DNA from 3 places in the Cellulomonas pasadenensis genome. Region 1 is predicted to be linked to each of the others. Evidence: riboswitches for the same ligand, from Rfam matches in the RefSeq annotation. Region 1 holds a riboswitch; each other region holds the start of a gene.
The links. A riboswitch is a leader RNA that binds a small molecule or an ion and turns the genes downstream of it on or off. The one in region 1 is predicted to bind thiamine pyrophosphate.

Region 1 (6,367 bases):
CCGCGGACACGCGCCCGTGCGGCGGGTGGTGCCCGGCCGGCTCGAGCATGAGGACGAGCAGCGACTCGGCGATGCCGTGCAGGTGGATCGCGACCTGGTGCTCGCTGCGGTGCACGAGCGTGCCGCCGACGCGCGAGCCGTCGGGACGGGTGACGTCGACGTGCGCACCGACGGGCAGCCCCCGCACGCCGTGCAGGCCGGCGCGGTACAGCAGCGGGTCGCGGCGGTCGCCGGCGTCGAGCCCCAGCACGGACAGCGTCACGCGGTCCTGGCCGGGGTGCTGCTCGAGCGCGAACCGCAGCTGCTGCGCGAACGCGACCCAGCCCTCGTCGATCTCGTCGTAGACGCCGTCGTAGGCGGCGAGGCCGTCGTGGCTGCGCCGCGTGATCGTCAGGTGGGTGCGGCGCGGCTCGTCGTCCCGCGCCGTCACGGTGAGGACGTCGTGGTGCGGCCACGTGAGCGTGCGGCGCGTGACGCCGTCGGCGTGCTCGTGGTGCTCGCGCACCTCGGCACCGAAGATCTGCCGGATCTCGTCGTCGAGGCCGTCGTAGTCCCAGCCGAACCAGCGACGGACGAGCTGCGGGTCGCGCAGGTGCGCCCACACGGTGGCCACCGGGGCGGCGACGTCGAGGGACACGATCGGGCGGTCTTCCAGCGTCATCGCTGCTCACTTCCGTCGCGGGTCACGAGCCGGTGTGCTGCTCCGACGTTACCCACGCACCCGGCAGCGCGGCCAGGGCGGCGGCGTCCGCGCGCAGCGGCACCGCGGCGCCGGGGTCGCAGGACCAGCCGGCGGGCGCGAGCGCCGTCACCCGCCCGGCGCCCGGCACGTCGACGACGACCTCGGTGCGGCCACGGCGTGAGCGGAGCACGGTGACGACCCCGGTGACACCGTCCGGGGCGACACCGTCCGAGGCGACGCCGTCCGGGGCGGCGCCGTCCGTGCCGCCCGTCGTGACGACGAACGCACCCGCCGCGAGCGCGAGCGTCGTGCCGGCGACGGGCACGGGGTCGAGCGCCCCGACGAGCGCCCGCACCGCCGCGGGCGCCGCCGCGGGGTCCGCCGGCACGTCGACGAACGCCTCGTACCCGAGGAACTCCGCGACGCGGCGCGACGCCGGCCGGGACCAGAGCGCCGCGGGCGCGGCGACCTGCAGCAGGCGCCCGGCGTCCATGACGGCGACGCGGTCGGCGACGGCGAAGGCCTCGTCGTGGTCGTGGGTGACGAACAGCGCGGTGGTGCCGGTCGCGACGAGGACGTCGCGCAGGTCGAGCGCGAGGCGCTCGCGCAGGGACCGGTCGAGCGCGGACAGCGGCTCGTCGAGCAGCAGCAGGCGCGGCCGCGGCGCGAGGGCGCGGGCGAGCGCGACGCGCTGCCGCTCGCCGCCCGAGAGCGTGGCGACGTCGCGGCGCTGCGTACCGGGCAGGCCGACGAGGTCGAGGAGCTCCGCGACGCGCGCGGCCTGCGCGGCGCGAGGCGTGCCGGCCAGCCCGTACGCGACGTTGCGGGCGACGTCGAGGTGGCCGAAGAGCTGGCCGTCCTGGAAGAGCAGGCCGAACCCGCGCCGGTGCACGGGCACGCCGGTGACGCCGACGCCGTCCCACGCGACGTCGCCGCCGGCGAGCGGCTCGAGCCCGGCGACGGCGCGCAGCAGCGACGACTTGCCGCACCCCGACGGGCCCAGCAGCGCCACGACCTCGCCGACGGGCACGTCGAGCGACACCCCGTCGACGGCGGAGCGCGCCGCACCCGGGTACCGCACGACGACGTCCCGCACGCCCAGCCCGTCGCTCACCAGCTGCTCCCCACGCCCGGCGAGCGCAGCCGCTCGCACACCGCCACGATCCCCGCGGTCAGGGCCGCGAGCAGCACGGACGCCGCCAGGGCCGTGCCGTAGTTGTCGACGCCCGGCCGGCCCAGCAGCCGGAAGATCACGACCGGCAGCGTCGGGCTCTCCGGCCGGGCGAGGAACGACGTCGCGCCGAACTCGCCGAGCGACGCGGCGAACGCGAACCCGAGCGCGAGACCGAGCGAGCGCACCGCCACGGCGAGGTCCACGGTGCGCAGGACGCGCCCGGGCGCGGCGCCGAGCGTCGCCGCCGCCTCGCGCAGCCGCGGGTCGATCGCCCGCAGCACCGGCAGCACGGTGCGCACGACGAGCGGCACGGCGACGACCGCCTGCGCGACGGGCACCAGCACGCCCGACGTGCGCAGGTCCAGCGGCAGCCCGAGCGGCCGGTCCATCGAGACGAGGAACCCGAAGCCCACGGTCACCGCGGACACGCCCAGCGGCAGCATGAACAGCGCGTCGAGCCCGGCCACGGCGCGCCGCCCGGCCGGCCGTCGCGGGCGCCGCGACACCACGAGCGCGACGAGCCCGCCGACGACGAGCGCGAGGACGGTCGCGTCCAGCGCGACCCGCAGCGACGTCACGGTGGCCTCCAGCGCGCTGACGCGCAGCACGTCCGCCGGCTGCGCGAGCCGCGCGTAGTTGCCCAGCCCCCAGCCGTCGGGCGTGCGCAGCGACCGGACGACCAGGTTGACGAGCGGCAGGGCGAGCAGGCCGACCGCGGTGGCCGCCGTGACCGCGACCGCGACCGCGTCGAGCGGGTCCCGCAGCCGCACGGGGTGCGCCGCGTCGACGGGCTCGGTCAGCGCGAGCGCGCGCTCGGTGCGGCGCCGCGCGCGGCCGGCGAGCACGAGCGCACCGACCACGACGACGAGCTGGAGCACCGACAGCACGGCCGCCGCACGCAGGTCGAGGAACTGCGTCGTCTGCACCCAGATCTCGGTCTCGACCGTCCCGAACTGCCGTCCGCCGAGCACGAGGACGGTGCCGAACGCCGTCGCGCAGAACAGGAACGTCAGCGACGCCGCCGACGCGATCGCGGGCGCGAGCGCCGGCAGCGTCACCGTGCGGAACGCGCGCCACGGCGACGCCCCGAGCGACCGCGCGGCCTGCTCGGCGCGCGGGTCGAGCCGCTCCCACAGGCCGCCCACGGTGCGCACGACGACCGCGTAGTTGAAGAACACGAGCGCCAGGACGACCGCCGTCCGGGTGCCGTCGAGCCCGAGCCCGCCGAGCAGCCCGCCCTCGACCAGCAGCGACCGGAAGGCGACGCCCACCACCACGGTCGGCAGCACGAACGGCACGGTGACGAACGCGCGCAGCGCACCGCGCCCGCGGAACGTGCACCGGTGCAGCAGGTACGCGCCGGGTACGCCGAGCAGCACCGCGCCCAGCGTGCCGAGCGTCGCCTGCGTGAGCGTCTGCCCGACGATCCGCCACGTGCGCGGGCGGGACAGGACGTCGGCGAACCCGCCGAGGTCGAGCGCGCCGTCCGTGACGAACCCGCGGCCCACGATCGCCGCGACCGGCCAGGCGAAGAACACGCCGAGGAACAGCAGCGGCACCGCGACGGCGGCCGCCCACCCGAGGACGCGCCCGAGCGGCACCCCGCCGCCGCGGCCCCCGGGGGGTGCGGCGGCGGGGCGGCCCCGCTCGAGCGTCGTCGTCATGGCCGGGTCGTCAGCCCACGACCGTGTCGGACCACTGCGTCAGCCACTCCTCGCGGTGCGCGTCGATGTCCGCGGCCGGGACCTCGAACGGCTCCTCGGCCAGCGGCGCCCACCGCGCCCACTCCTCCGGCAGCTCCACGGCCGAGCTCACCGGGTAGACGTACATCGACGTCGGGATGTCGGCCTGCACCGCGTCGGAGAGCAGGAAGTCGATCAGCTGCGCCGCGCCCTCCGGGTTCTCGGCGCCCGCGAGCACGCCCGCGTACTCCACCTGGCGGAAGCACGTGTCGAGCAGCGCGCGGGTCGTCGGCTCCGTGCCACCCTCGGGGACCGTGAACGGCGGGGACGACGCGTACGACAGGACGACCGGGCGGGGCCCGTCGCCGCCGCCGGCGGTGAAGTCGGTGTAGTAGGCCTCCTCCCAGCCGCTCGCGACCTTGAGCCCGTTGTCGCGCAGGCCTGCCCAGTACCCCGTCCAGCCGTCCTCGCCGTACGCGCCGACGGTGGCGAGCAGGAAGGCCAGGCCGGGCGAGGACGTCACGGGGTCCGGCACGACGACGAGGTCCCGGTACGCCGGGTCGAGGAGGCTCTCGAGCGTCGTCGGCTCGGGGACGCCCTGCGCCGCGAACCACGTCGAGTCGACGTTCATGCAGACGTCCGAGTAGTCGATCGCGGTCAGCGCGCCCTCGTCGTCACCCTCGACGGCGTAGGCGGCGGCGTCCTCGGCGGCGGGCGCCGTGACCTCGGCGGGGACGACGACCCCCTCGTCGAGCGCGCGCGTCGCGAACGTGGTGTCGAGGCCGTAGACGACGTCGCCGAGCGGCGCGTCCTTGGTGAGCACGAGCTGGTTCGCGAGCGCGCCGGCATCGGCCTGCTGCACCACCTCGACGGTCAGGCCCGACTCCTCCTCGAACTGCTCGAGCAGCCCCTCGGCGAGGGCGAACGACTCGTGCGTCACGAGCGTGACCGTGCCGGCGTCGGCGCTGCCGCTCGGGCCGCCGGACGCGTCGTCGGCGCCGCCGCCGACCGCCGAGCAGGCGGTCAGCGCGAGGGCCGCGACACCGGTGAGGGCGAGGGCGCGGGCACCGGTACGGGTGCGGGGGGTCATGTGGTCGTGTCCTCCGTCGTCGTGCGGAGGGGTCCCCGCCGACGCACGCACCCGCGGGCACGCACGACCGGCGGGGAAAGAGCTAGCCCGACTCCCTACGCCGGTGTGAGCCGGATCAGGTTCGAGGGTCTGCGGTGGTCCGCACTCTCAGCGTCCAGCGCGTCCTCGCGGACGCCCGACGCTCCCCTGTCGTTCACGGCGATCCTAGACCCGCGCGCCGACGTCCCCGGACACGCGTCCGACCCGCGCGCCCGCGGCCGGTGCGGCGGGTCCCGGAGCCCACCGGACTGCGGACCGCGCCGCACCCCGTTAGCGTCGTGCCGGCACCGCAACACGGCGTACGACCTGGGAGGACGCGTTGGGCGACAACGACAAGTCGGTGGTGGCGAAGCTCGTCGGGATGGGCGTGACGCTGGGCGCCGCGTGGGTGGCCCACAAGGTCATCGACGCGGCGTGGGAGAAGACGCGCGGGCACAAGCCCCCGGCGCCGGACTCCACGGACGACGACATCAACTTCTCCGAGGTCGCCGCGGCGGCCGTGATCACGGGCGCGCTCGTGGCGCTCTCGCGCGTCCTGGCGACCCGCGGCGCGGCCAAGCTCATCGCGCGCTGACCCGTCCCGCCCCGGCGGCCGGCGAGGTCGCGGGCTCGGCGCGAGGTCGCGGGCTCGGGGCCGCGACCTCGCGGCGTGCGGGGCGTGCGTGGGTCAGTGGCCCGCGTCCAGGCGGCCCGCCAGGCGGTCCAGGCGGGCCGCGCTGTCCGCGTTCACGCCGACGAACGCGACCTCCGTCCCGCGGGCGGCGTAGCGCTGCCGGATCGCGTCGAGCGCGGCGACCGTCGAGGCGTCCCACACGTGCGCCCGGGACAGGTCGACGACGACGCGCGCCGGGTCGCCCGCATAGTCGAACCGGTGCACCAGGTCGTTCGACGACGCGAAGAACAGCGCGCCCTCGACGGCGTACACGCGCTCCCCGTCGTCGTCGGACGCGTCGAGCCGCGTGACCGTCGTCAGGTGCGCGACGCGCCGCGCGAACAGCACCGTCGCGACGAGCACGCCCACGCCCACGCCGTACGCGAGATTGTGCGTCGCCACGGTCACCGCGACGGTCGCGAGCATCACCGCGGTCTCGGACAGCGGCATGCGGCGCAGCGTGCGCAGCGAGTGCCAGTCGAACGTCCCGACGGCGACCATGACCATCACGGCGACCAGCGCGGCCATCGGCATGATCGCCACGACGTCGCCGAGGCCCACGCACAGCACGAGCAGGAAGGCGCCCGCGAGGAAGGTCGAGATGCGGGTCCGCGCCCGCGACACCTTCACGTTGATCATCGTCTGGCCGATCATCGCGCAGCCGCCCATGCCCCCGAAGCACCCCGTGACGACGTTCGCGACGCCCTGCCCCCAGGCCTCGCGGGTCTTGTCGGAGTGCGTGTCGGTGACCTCGTCGACGAGCTTCGCCGTCATGAGCGACTCGAGCAGCCCGACCACGGCCATCGCCAGCGCGTACGGGAGCACGATCCGCAGCGTCTCGAGCGTGAACGGCACGTCCGGCACGAGCAGCGACGGCAGGCTCTCGGGCAGCGCCCCCTCGTCCCCGACGGTCGGCACCGCGATGCCCGCGGCGACGACCAGGACGGTCAGCAGCACGATGGCGACCAGGGGCGCCGGGACGACGGTCGTGAACCGCGGCAGCACCACCATGATCGCGATCCCCGCCGCGACGAGCGGGTAGACGACC
Region 2 (6,367 bases), on a different contig from region 1:
CTGCTCGAGATCGAGAACTCGGCGCGCGTCGACGGCGTGGCCGACGAGGCGCTCGCGACGCTGGTCGACGCCCTCAACACGGCCGCCGGCGAGGAGCGCTGGGCGTTCGTGCCGTCCTCCGACGAGCTGCCGGACCCGTCCGGCCAGGACGTCATCACCAACGCGCTCATCTACCAGCCCGCGGCGGTGACGCCGACGGGTGCGGCGCGGGCGCTCGGCGACCAGAGCGACGACGGCGAGGCGTTCCAGAACGCGCGCGAGCCGATCGCGCAGGCGTTCATCCCCGCCGGCGGCGGCGACGCCGTCCTCGTCGTGGTCAACCACTTCAAGTCGAAGGGCTCGGCGGGTCCGTGGCCGGGCGACCGCGACACGGGGGACGGCCAGGGTGCGTCGAACGAGTCGCGCGTGCGCCAGGCGACGGCGCTGCGCGACTGGGTGCCGACCGTGCAGGGCGACGCCGAGGCGGTCGCGCTCGTCGGGGACTTCAACGCGTACACGCGGGAGGACCCGCTGCAGGTGCTGTACGACGCCGGCTACGTCGACGCCGTGAGCACCCTTGCGCCGGGGCAGTGGAGCTACTCGTTCCAGGGGCTGTCGGGCTCGCTCGACCACGTCCTGCTCAACGAGGCGGCCGCGGACCGCGCGACGGGCGCGGACGTGTGGGAGATCAACGCGGGGGAGTCGATCGCCCTCGAGTACAGCCGCTACGGCTACCACGGCACGACGTTCCACGACCCGGGCCCGTACCGGTCCTCGGACCACGACCCGGTGAAGGTCGGCCTCACGGCGGGCGACGCGAACACCGGTCCGGTCGACCTGACGTTCCTGAACGTCAACGACTTCCACGGCCGCATCGACGCCAACACGGTCAAGGTCGCGGGCACGATCGAGCTGCAGCGCGCCGCGGCCGAGGCCGCGGGCGGGGCGGCGGCGTTCCTGTCCGCCGGTGACAACATCGGCGCGTCGCTGTTCGCGTCGTCGGTCCAGCGGGACCAGCCGACGATCGACGTGCTGAACGCGCTCGACCTCGCCGCGTCGGCCGTGGGCAACCACGAGTTCGACGGCGGCTACGACGACCTCGTCGACCGCGTGGTCGCGGGCGGCGGGAACGCCGAGTTCCCCTACCTGGGCGCGAACGTGTACCGGGCGGGCACCACCACGCCGGCGCTGGACGAGTACGCGCTGCTCGACATGGCGGGCGTGACCGTCGGCGTCATCGGCGCCGTCACGCAGGAGACGCCGACGCTCGTCAGCCCGGGCGGCGTCGCGTCGCTCGAGTTCGGTGACCCGGTCGAGGCGGTCAACCGCGTCGCGGCGCAGCTGACCGACGGCGACGAGGCGAACGGCGAGGCCGACGTGCTCGTCGCCGAGTACCACGAGGGCGCCGGCGCCGGCACGCCCGACGGCGCGACGCTCGAGGAGGAGGTCGCCGCGGGCGGCGCCTTCGCCGACATCGTCACGGAGACGTCCGCCGCGGTGGACGTCATCTTCACCGGGCACACGCACAAGCAGTACGCGTGGCAGGCGCCCGTGCCGGGTGAGGACGGGACGCGGCCGGTGCTGCAGACCGGCTCGTACGGGGAGTTCCTCGGCAAGGTGGTGCTCACGTACGACCGCGAGACCGAGGAGGTCACGGCCTCCACGGCGGAGAACGTCGCGCGCACGACGACGGCGGACGCCGAGCTCGTCGCGGCCTTCCCGCGGGTCGCCGAGGTGCAGGGGTTCGTCACCGCGGCGCTCGCGTACGCGGCCGAGGTCGGCAACCAGCCGGTCGGCTCGGTGACGGCGGACATCACGACCGCCTACGCGGGTGGCTCCTTCGTGGACGGGCGCTACGTGGGGCCCGGCCCGCAGCCGGGCACCGGCCGCGACGACCGCAGCCGCGAGTCCACGCTCGGCAACCTCGTCGCCGACGCGCTGCTCGACACGCTCGACGCCCCGGAGCGGGGCGGCGCGCAGATCGGCGTCGTCAACCCCGGCGGCCTGCGCAACGAGCTGTTCCACGCACCCGACGGCACCGTGACCTACGCCGAGGCGAACGCGGTCCTGCCGTTCGTCAACAACCTCTGGACGACCACGCTCACGGGAGCCCAGGTCGAGACGATGCTCGAGCAGCAGTGGCAGACCGACCGGGACGGCAACGTGCCCAGCCGGCCCTACCTCCAGCTCGGGCTGTCGGACAACGTCGCGTACACGTACGACGCGTCCCGTCCGCAGGGCGACCGCATCACGTCGGTGACGGTCGACGGCGCGCCGCTCGACCCGGACGCCGAGTACCGGATCGGCACCTTCTCGTTCCTCGCGCAGGGCGGCGACAACTTCCGCGTCTTCGAGGACGGGCAGGACACGGCGGACTCCGGTCTCGTCGACCGGGACGCGTGGATCGCGTACCTGCAGGCGAACCCGGGCCTCACGCCGGACTTCCGGGAGCGGGCGGTCGGCGTGCCGGCGCTCGACCCGGTCGAGGCCGGCGCGGAGCTGACGTTCCCCGTGACGGGGCTCAACCTCACGAGCCTCGGTGCGCCGGACAACACGTCGCTCGAGGTGCGCCTCGACGACGTCGCGCTGGGGGCTGCCACGCTGACGCGCGGCGAGGGCCCGGACGCGTCGGGCACGGTCACGGTCACGGTGCCCGCGGGCACCGAGCCCGGGACGCGCACGCTGACCCTCGTGGCGCAGCCGAGCGGCACGACGGTGACGGTGCCGCTGGTCGTGGAGGCCGGTCTGCCGGCGTCCACGACGACGCTCACCGCGTCGCCGGACAGCCAGGTGCACGGCGACCTCGCGCCCCGGGTGCGCCTGACGGCGCGGGTGACGGCCGACGCGCCCGTGACCGGCGAGGTCACGTTCGTCGCGGGGGAGACCGTGCTCGGCACGGCGCCGCTGCGCAGCGGCCACGCGCGGCTGACCCTGCCGGCGGCCACGCCGGCCGGGACGTACGACGTCGTCGCCCGGTACGCCGGCACCGACACGGTCGGCGGCTCGGAGTCGGCGCCGGTCACGGTGACGGTCGAGAAGGTCGGCAGCAGCACCACGCTGAGCGTGCTGTCGTCGCCGTTCGCGTTCCTGCCGTCGCCGTGGGTCGCCACGGTCCGCCTCGACACGCTCCGCCTGCCCGCGGGCACGGTCGAGCTGCGCGAGGGCGACCGGGTCGTGGCGCGGGCCCACGTCGTGCTCGGCATCGCGGTCGGCACGCTGCCGCGCGATCTCGGCCGCGGCACGCACCGGCTCACCGCGGTGTTCGTGCCGGACGACCCGGCGAACGTCGAGGGCAGCACCAGCCGGACGGTGACCGTGCGTCGCTGACCCGTGCGCACGGCGACGGGGGTGGGTCCACCGGACCCACCCCCGTCGTCGTCCCCGGGCCGGCGGCCTCCGGTCCGGCCGCTCGCGCGGCCCGGTCCGCCAGGTGGTCCGGTATGTCCGCGCACGGCCCGCGCTGCGCTACGGTGGCCGGCGACACGGGGTGCCCTGCACCAGGCAGGGCTGAGATCACACCCGTCGAACCTGATCTCGTTAGCACGAGCGAAGGGATGTCGCGATGACGACGCCTGCCGTCCCCTGCCCGCCCGAGGAGCTCGCCGCGCGCGCGGCGCTCGCCCTCGACGACCTGCGGGCCCGGACCCCGCTCGTCCAGTGCCTGACCAACGAGGTGACGACGAACCTCGTGGCGAACGCCCTGCTCGCGATCGGCGCGTCGCCGGCGATGGCCTCGGCGCCCGGTGAGGCCGAGGAGCTGGCCGGCGTCGCGGGCGCCGTGCTCGTGAACCTGGGCACGCTCGGTCCCGACCAGCGGGCGGCGGTCGCGCCGACCGTCGCCGTCGCCGCCGGTGCCGGCACGCCGTGGGTGCTCGACCCCGTCGCCGTCGGCGTGCTGTCGGTCCGCACCCGCCTCGCGGCCCGCCTGGTGGCGGAGCGACCGGCCGTCGTGCGCGGCAACGCCAGCGAGGTGCGCGCGCTCGCGGGCCTGACCACCGCCGGGCGCGGCGTCGACGCCGGGGACGACGTGGACGCCGCCGCGGACGCGGCCGACGCGCTGGCGCTCCGCACGGGCGGCGCCGTCGCCGTCAGCGGGCCCGTCGACCTCGTCACCGACGGGCGCACGCGGGTGCGGCTCGCGGTCGGCGACCGCATGCTCACCACCGTGACCGGCGCGGGGTGCGCGCTCGGCGGCCTCGTCGCGGCGTTCGCCGCCGTGACCGACCCGCTCACCGCCGGTGCGGGCGCCAGCACGGCGCTGGGGGCGGCGGCCGAGCGTGCGGCGCAGGTGGCCCGCGGGCCGGGCTCGTTCGTCCCGGCGCTGCTGGACGAGCTGTACGCGCTCACCGGCGCGGACCTCGCCGAGCGGCTCGTCGTCGCGGCGCGCGTGGCGGTGCCCGCATGAGCCGGCTGCCCGGGGGCGTGTACCTCGTGCTCGACGCCGACGTGTGCGCCGCGGCGGGGCACGCGCCCGCCGCGGTCGCGCTGGCCGCCGTGCGCGCGGGCGTCGGCACGGTGCAGCTGCGCGCCAAGCACGCTGGCGTGCGCGACCAGGTCGCGCTCGCGGTCGCCGTCGCCGACGCCCTGCGCGACGGACCGCCGGCGGTGCTGCTCGTGGACGACCGCGCCGACGTGGCGCTCGCCGCCCGGTCGCGCGGTGCGCGCGTCGACGGCGTGCACGTCGGCCGGCGCGACCTCGAGGTGGCCGACGCGCGTGCGCTGCTGGGGCCGGACGCGGTGGTCGGCGTGTCCGTCGGCCGTCCCGAGCTGCTGCCCGAGGCCGTGGGTGCGGACTACGTCGGCACCGGGCCGGTGCGCCTCACGCCGACCAAGCCCGAGGCCGGGCCGGCGCTCGGTGCGGACGGCGTCCGCGCGGTGGTGGACGCCACCGCGCTGCCCGTCGTGGCGATCGGCGGGCTGACCGCCGCGGACGCGCCGGTGCTGCGCCGGGCCGGCGCGCACGCCCTCGCGGTGGTGAGCGCCGTGTGCGCGGCGCCCGACCCCGGCGGCGCCGCCGCGGCGCTCGTCGACGCCTGGGCCCGTGCCGCGGTGCCGGCGGTGACCCGGTGAGTGCGCACCGCGTCCGCGTCCTGTCCGTCGCGGGCACCGACCCCACCGGGGGCGCGGGCGTCCAGGCGGACCTCAAGTCGTTCGCGGCGCACGGCGCCTACGGGATGGCCGTCGTCACGGCGCTCGTCGCCCAGAACACGCACGGCGTGCGGGCCGTGCACGTGCCCGACGTCGCGTTCCTGCGTGCGCAGCTCGACGCGGTGAGCGACGACGTCACGGTCGACGCGGTGAAGATCGGCATGCTCGGCACGGTCGCGGTCGCGGACGAGGTCGCGGCGTGGCTCACGCGCACGCGTCCGCCCGTCGTGGTGCTCGACCCGGTGATGGTGGCGACGAGCGGCGACCGTCTGCTCGACCGCGACGCCGAGGACGCCGTCCGCCGGCTCGTGGCGCACGCCGACCTCGTCACGCCGAACCTGCCCGAGCTCGGCGTGCTGCTCGGCGAGCCGACCGCCCGGACGTGGCGCGACGCCGTCGGCCAGGCGCGTCGCCTGGCGCGCGCGTCGGAGGTGACCGTGCTGCTCAAGGGCGGGCACCTGGACGGCGACGCGAGCCCCGACGCCGTCGTCGACGCGACGACGGTCGTCGAGCTCGACGCGGTGCGCGTCGCGACGACGTCCACGCACGGCACCGGCTGCTCGCTGTCCGCGGCGGTCGCCGCGCTGCGTCCCCGGCGCCCCGACTGGGTGTCGGCGGTCCGTGAGGCGAAGGAGTGGCTCACCGGCGCCATCGCGGCGGGGGAGGCGCTCGGGGTCGGCTCCGGACGAGGTCCCGTCGACCACCTGCACCACGCGCCGACCCTCGGTGCGCGCCCGTTCGGCGACGAGGCGTGGGACGCCGTCGCCGACCTGCGCGCGGCGTGCGACGACCTTCCGTTCGTCCGGTCGCTGGCGGACGGCACGCTCGCGAGCGACGCGTTCGAGGCGTACCTGCATCAGGACGCGCTGTACCTCGCGGCGTACTCGCGCGTGCTCGCGCGGGCGAGCGAGCTGGCGCCCGACGGCGCCGCGCAGGCGTTCTGGGCGCGCGGCGCGAGCCGCTGCCTCGACGTCGAGGCGCGGCTGCACCGCGACCGGCTGTCGCGGGCGGGGCGGGCGTGGACGGGTCCGGCGTCCGCGGTCACCACCGCGTACACCGACCACCTGCTGGCCGTGGGCGCACGCGGTTCGTACGCGGAGCTCACCGCCGCGGTGCTGCCCTGCTACTGGCTGTACGCCGACATCGGGGCGCGCATCCTCGCGCGGGCCGGCGACGTCGCGGCGCACCCGTACGGCGACTGGGTCGCGACGTACGGCGACCCGGGATTCGCGGCGGCGGC
Region 3 (6,367 bases), on a different contig from region 1:
GGAAGGTCGGCCGCGCGGGCTCCGGCGGAGACGCCGAGCCAGCCGTCCGCGGGGCAGGAGCGCGTCGCCACGGAGCGTGCCGCGACGGCGCCGACCGACCCGTCGCGGGACAGCTCCCACAGCGCCGGCGTGGTCAGCGAGCCGACGTCGTCCCAGCGCAGGCCCGTGACGCCGACGAGGACGACCGGACCCGGCACGGGCGTGTCGAGCGCGGACGTCGCGGGCGCCCCCGACGCGGCCGGTGCCGCGGCCGCGGGCGTCGCCGCGCCGACGCCCAGCACGGCCGTGAGCACGGCGAGCAGGGCGGGGACGAGGGCACGCAGGGACCGGGGCACCGCCTCAGCGTACGGGCGCGCACTACGCTCGGCGGGGCCGCACGGGCGGCCGCCACGACGATCGGGAGGGTCGATGAGCGTGCCGCGCTACGCGTACCTGGGGCCGGCCGGGACCTTCACCGAGCAGGCGCTGCGGAGCGTCGCGTCGCCGGACGAGGCGGAGTACCTGCCGCAGACCGACGTGGGCTCGGCCGTCGCGGCGGTCCGCTCGGGCGCGGCGGACTACGCCGTCGTCGCCATCGAGTCGACCGTCGAGGGCGGGGTCACCGCCACGCTGGACGCGCTGGCCACGGGTGAGCCGCTGCTCGTCCTGCGCGAGGTGCTGGTGCCCGTGCAGTTCACGCTCATCGGGGCGCCCGGCACGCGGCTGGCGGACGTCGCCCGCGTCTCGGCGCACCCGCACGCGTGGGTGCAGTGCCGCCGCTGGCTGGCGGCGCACCTGCCCGGGGCCGTGCACGTGCCCGCGACCAGCAACACCGCGCCGGCCGCCCTCCTCGTCGAGGCGCTCGCGGCCGGGGACGCCGGGGCGCTGCCGTTCGACGCGGCGCTCGTCCCGCCCGCCGCCGTCGCCACGTACGGGCTGACCCCGCTCGCCGAGGAGGTCGCCGACAACGCGTCGGCGCTGACCCGGTTCGTCGTCGTGGGCCGGCCCGGCGAGGTGCCGCCGCGCACGGGCACGGACAAGACGAGCCTCGTCGTGCACCTGCCCGACAACGAGGCGGGCGCCCTGCTCGCGATGCTCGAGCAGTTCGCCGTGCGCGGCGTGAACCTGTCCCGCATCGAGTCCCGCCCCATCGGCGACGCGCTGGGCCGGTACTCCTTCTCCATCGACGCCGAGGGGCACATCACGGACGAGCGCATGGGCGAGGCGCTCATGGGCCTGCACCGGCGCTGCCCGTACGTGCGCTTCCTCGGGTCGTACCCGCGGGCGGACGCGGTGGCGCCGACCGTGCACGTCGGCACCGCGGACGAGGACTTCGTCGAGGCACGCGCCTGGCTCTCCCGCCTCCGCCGCGGCGACACGGCCTGACGACCCGCCGGACGCACCGACCTGACCGCCTCCCGGACCGACCCACCGGTCCGGGCGCCGGCCGACGGCTGGTGCCCACCGCGGACGGGGTCCGACGTGCGGCTCGCGCGCGTCGTCCGCACGCCGGACCCCGCTCGGCGTGGACATGGCGGCGGTGGACCAGTGGCGGTGGCGGGCGGACGTGGACACGTGCGTGTGCCGCGCGCCGTCCTCGCTAGCATCGCCGCGACCACACGGGAGCCCGCACCAGCGGGCTGAGAGGACGGCTGTCGGGCCGTCGACCGTTCGAACCTGTCCGGATCATGCCGGCGTAGGGAGTGCCATGCCTGACGTGCGTCCCGTCCTGCCCACCGAGCCCGCGGCCGCGCCCGCGACGTCGTCCGCACCGACGTCGCCCGCATCCCCCGCCGCCGCACCCGCCCCCGCGGACGCCCCCGCCCCCGCGGACGCCCCGGCCCGTGCCGCCGACCCCGCGCGCGCCGCCGTGCGCGGCGGCGTCCTCGGCAACTACGTCGACCAGTTCGACATCTTCCTGCCGGTGCTCGCGCTCGCGCCCGTCGCGGCCGAGCTCTACGGCCCCCGCGCCGTCGTCACGTACGCGGGCCTCGTCTTCGTCGCGACCCTCGTCGGCCGCCCGCTGGGGGCCGCGCTGCTCGGGTCGCTCGCCGACCGGGTCGGGCGGGCCGTCGTCGCCCGGGCCAGCATGCTGGGCCTCGGGGTGACGACCCTGCTCATCGCGGCGCTGCCGGTCGCGGCGATGAGCCACGAGGCGGTGCTGCTCGCGGTGGTGGCGCTGCGGTTCGTCAGCGGCGTGCTCATCGGCGGCGGGTACACCTCGGCCGTCCCGCTCGCGATCGAGTGGTCGGCGCCGCGGCGGCGCGGATTGGTCAGCGGGGTCGTCATGGCGATGTCGCCGGCGGCCAACGCGACGATCGCGGCGCTCGTCCTGGTGCTGCTGGGCGTGCTGGGCGCCGACGGGTACGCCGCGTGGGGGTGGCGGGTGCCGTTCGTCGTCGGGGCGGTGCTCGCGTTCGCCGCGGTCGTCCACTTCCGCCGGCACGTGCGCGACACCCCGGAGCGCGCCGCGGCCGCCCCCGCCGCGCGTCCGCTGACGACCGTGCTGGTCGGCGCGGAGCGGCACCGGCTGTGGCGGCTCATGGTGCTGATGACGGGCCTGTGGCTGTTCACCACCATGGGCGTGACCGTGGTGACGTCGCAGCTCGGCGTGGTCGCCGGCCTCGACGGTGCGGCGGTGACGCGCACGATGCTCGTCGCGACGGCCGTCTCGGCGGTCGCCATGGTCGCGAGCGGGCACGCCTCGACGCGGGTGGGTCGCCGCCGGTTCCTCGCCGGGTTCGGCGTCGCCGCCGCGGCGCTCGCACCGGCGACGTACCTCGCGGCCTTCGCCGGCCCCGCGTCGCCCGGGGCCCTCGTCGCGCTGGTGACGGTGCTGCAGGTCGTGACCGTCTCGGCGTACGGCCCCATCGGCGCGTACCTCGCCGAGCGGTTCCCGCCGGCGGTGCGGTCCAGCGGCTACGGCACCGCGTACAGCCTGTCGATCGTCCTGCCGGCGCTGTACCCGTTCTGGCTGCCGCCGCTGCAGGCGGCGTCCGGCGACGTCGCGCCCGTGGCGGCGCTGCTCGCGCTCGGGGGCGTGCTCGTCGCGGTGGGCGCGGCCACGTCGCCGCAGGAGGCCATGGCCGACCCGGCGGCCGACCCGGTCTGACCGCGGACGCCCGGCTCCCTCCGGTGCCGGCGGCTCAGGCCGCCGGCACCCGCACGACGAGGGCCTGCCGGTCCACGCGCGCCTCGATCTCGGTGGCGTGCCCGACGATGTCGCCGTCGACCTGCACGGGCTCCGGCCGGCTCGCGGCGAGGTGCACCCGGCGGGCACGGGTGTGGTCGATGCGGCCGACCTTGCCGGGCAGGTCGTTGCGCACGCCGACGCCCTGCAGCGCGACCTCGCCGAACAGCTGCGCCCAGCCGGCGAGGCCGCCGCGGGTGTCGATGAGCGCGACGTCGAGCTCGCCGTCGTCGATGACCGCGTCGGGCAGCAGGGTGATGCCGCCGGGGAGCTTGCCGCAGTTGCCGATGAGCATGCTGCGCACGCGCACCGTCTCGGTCTGCCCGCCGTCGAGGCGGACCCGCAGCTTCAGGCGGCGGCCGTTGAGGTGCTTGGCACCGGCCACGAAGTAGGCCATCCAGCCCATCTTCGCCTTGAGGTCGTCGTCGGCGTCGGCGACCATCTGCGCGTCGAAGCCGAGACCGGCGATGACGAGGAAGACGTGGTCGCGCGGGTGGTCGGTGTCGTCGGGCATGTCGTCCGCGGCCTCGGCGATGTCGTCGTCCATGAGGGACTCCCACTTGACGACCTTGAGCCAGCCGACGTCGATCGGCTTGTCCTGGCCGTCGATGGCGACGCCCATCGCGGCGATCGGGTCGTTGAGCGGGATGTCGAGGTTGCGGGCGAGCAGGTTGCCCGTGCCGAGCGGCATGAGGCCCATCGGCACGCCCGTGCCGGCCAGCGCCTCCGCGACCGCACGCACGGTGCCGTCGCCGCCGACCGCGATGACGAGGTCGGCCCCCGCGGCGACGGCCTCGCGCGCCTGGCCCACGCCCGGGTCCCCCACGGTCGTCTCGAGCCACAGCGGCTCGGGCAGGTAGCGCTCCGACGCGGCCTTGTAGACGGCGGCGCGCAGGGCCGGCACGTCGGGCTTGGACGGGTTGGCGACGAACGCGACGACGCGACCCTCCCGCGGGGCGGCGGCCACCTCCTGCACCGGCTCGGCGTGGGCGAGGTCGTCGCTGCTCGCCTGGCGGCGCTGGCGCACGAACACCGTGCCGGCGAGCGCCAGCGCGAGCACCGCCAGCACGGCGGCGACGACGGAGACCCACTCGACCCAGGACATGGCGCGAACGTACCGGGGTGGCCCAGCTCCGGCGATCCGGGCGGCGGGACGGGTGGACGTCGCGTGCGTCACGCCGCGGCCGGCGCGGCCACCCGTCGCCGACGGTCGGTAGGGTCGACGCGTGATCGATCTGCGGCTCCTGCGGGAGGACCCCGATGTCGTGCGCGCCAGCCAGGTGGTGCGCGGTGAGGACCCGCACCTCGTCGACGAGGTGCTCGACGCCGACGCCCGGCGCCGCTCCGCGCTGACGGAGTTCGAGACGCTGCGCGCCGAGCAGAAGGCCCAGGGCAAGAAGGTCGCGCAGGCGTCCGGGGACGAGAAGCAGGCGCTGCTCGCGCACACCAAGCAGCTCGCGGAGCGCGTCAAGGCGCTGCAGGCCGACGCCGCCGCGGCGGAGGAGCGCGCGACCGAGCTGGCGCGGCGCATCGGCAACGTCGTCGAGGAGGGCGTGCCGGCGGGCGGCGAGGACGACTACGTCGTGCTCGAGCACGTGGGCACGCGGCGTGACCTCGCGGCCGAGTACGGGCCGGACTTCGTCGTGCGCGACCACCTCGACCTCGGCGAGGGCCTCGGCGCGATCGACACCGAGCGCGGCGCGAAGGTGTCGGGCGCCCGGTTCTACTTCCTCACCGGCATCGGCGCGCGCCTCGAGCTCGCCCTGCTCACCGCGGCCACGGACCTCGCGCTGCGCAACGGCTTCACGCCGATGATCACGCCGACGCTCGTGAAGCCCGAGATCATGGCGGGCACCGGGTTCCTCGGCGCCCACGCCGACGAGGTCTACCACCTGCCGGCCGACGACCTGTACCTCGTCGGCACGAGCGAGGTCGCGCTCGCCGGCTACCACAAGGACGAGATCCTCGACCTGTCCGCCGGCCCGCTGCGGTACGCCGGGTGGAGCGCCTGCTACCGGCGCGAGGCCGGCTCCTACGGCAAGGACACGCGCGGCATCATCCGCGTGCACCAGTTCCACAAGGTCGAGGCGTTCGTGTGGGCGCGGCCCGAGGACGCCGCCGACGAGCACCGCCGCCTGCTCGCGTGGCAGCAGGAGATGCTCGCGCTGGCGGACCTGCCGTACCGCGTCATCGACACCGCCGCGGGCGACCTCGGCTCGAGCGCGGCCCGCAAGTTCGACTGCGAGGCGTGGCTGCCCAGCCAGGAGCGGTACATGGAGGTCACCTCGACCTCGAACTGCACGACGTTCCAGGCCCGCCGGCTGGGCGTGCGCGAGCGCACCGAGGACGGCACGCGCACGGTCGCCACGCTCAACGGCACGCTCGCGACGACGCGCTGGATCGTCGCGATCCTCGAGAACCACCAGCAGGCCGACGGGTCGGTGCGCGTGCCGGAGGGGCTGCGCCCGTACCTCGGCGGCCTCGAGGTGCTCGAGCCGGTCGCCGCACGGGGGACGGCACAGGGGGCCGCACGGGAGGCGGCGCGGTGAGCCGCACGCGCCTCGTGGCGCTCGACGTCGACGGCACGCTGATGAGCTACGACGGCGTGATCTCCGCCGACGTGCGGGCGGCCGTGGCGGACCTCGTCGCGGCCGGCGTGCACGTGGTGCTCGCGACGGGCCGGTCGATCCACTCGGCCACCGAGGTCGCGCAGGACCTCGGGCTGACGGAGGGCTGGGTCGTCGGCTCCAACGGCGCCGTCACGGCACGGCTGGACCCGTCGGCGGACGGCGGGTACGACGTGGTGCACGCCGTGACGTTCGACCCCGCCCCGGCGCTGCGGACCATCGCGCTCGAGATCCCCGACGTCCTGTTCGCCGTCGAGGACCTCCGCGTCGGCTTCCGGGTGTCCCGCCCGTTCCCGGACGGCGAGCTGACGGGGGAGCAGCGCGTCGAGCCGTTCGAGCAGCTGCTGGCGACGCCGGCGACCCGCGTCGTCATCCGCAACCCCGGCGGCACGCCGGAGGAGTTCCACGAGCTGGTGGAGCGCGTCGGCCTGCACCAGGTGTCGTACGCCGTCGGGTGGAGCGCGTGGCTCGACCTGACGCCGGCCGGGGTGTCGAAGGCGAGCGCGCTCGAGGAGGTCCGGCGCGAGCTGGGCGTCGAGCCGTTCGAGACCCTCGCGGTCGGCGACGGCGA

Region 2: another riboswitch for thiamine pyrophosphate. It lies ahead of thiM (hydroxyethylthiazole kinase); the one in region 1 lies ahead of AB6N23_RS05335 (thiamine ABC transporter substrate-binding protein).
Region 3: another riboswitch for thiamine pyrophosphate. It lies ahead of AB6N23_RS09175 (MFS transporter); the one in region 1 lies ahead of AB6N23_RS05335 (thiamine ABC transporter substrate-binding protein).

What each region holds. Positions count from the first base shown of each region.
Region 1 covers NZ_JBFTEP010000023.1:18,292-24,658, forward strand. Annotated here, with positions in the region: gene AB6N23_RS05320 (SRPBCC family protein) at 1-661, opposite strand, end outside; gene AB6N23_RS05325 (ABC transporter ATP-binding protein) at 684-1,796, opposite strand; gene AB6N23_RS05330 (ABC transporter permease) at 1,793-3,520, opposite strand; gene AB6N23_RS05335 (thiamine ABC transporter substrate-binding protein) at 3,531-4,628, opposite strand; TPP riboswitch at 4,704-4,826, opposite strand; gene AB6N23_RS05340 (DUF4235 domain-containing protein) at 4,987-5,241, shown strand; gene AB6N23_RS05345 (SulP family inorganic anion transporter) at 5,335-6,367, opposite strand, start outside.
Region 2 covers NZ_JBFTEP010000070.1:10,972-17,338, reverse strand. Annotated here, with positions in the region: gene AB6N23_RS11195 (ExeM/NucH family extracellular endonuclease) at 1-3,306, shown strand, start outside; TPP riboswitch at 3,453-3,551, shown strand; gene thiM (hydroxyethylthiazole kinase) at 3,542-4,384, shown strand; gene AB6N23_RS11185 (thiamine phosphate synthase) at 4,381-5,049, shown strand; gene thiD (bifunctional hydroxymethylpyrimidine kinase/phosphomethylpyrimidine kinase) at 5,046-6,367, shown strand, end outside.
Region 3 covers NZ_JBFTEP010000050.1:7,168-13,534, forward strand. Annotated here, with positions in the region: gene AB6N23_RS09165 (hypothetical protein) at 1-335, opposite strand, end outside; gene pheA (prephenate dehydratase) at 409-1,365, shown strand; TPP riboswitch at 1,589-1,699, shown strand; gene AB6N23_RS09175 (MFS transporter) at 1,688-3,091, shown strand; gene AB6N23_RS09180 (diacylglycerol/lipid kinase family protein) at 3,126-4,274, opposite strand; gene serS (serine--tRNA ligase) at 4,396-5,718, shown strand; gene AB6N23_RS09190 (HAD family hydrolase) at 5,715-6,367, shown strand, end outside.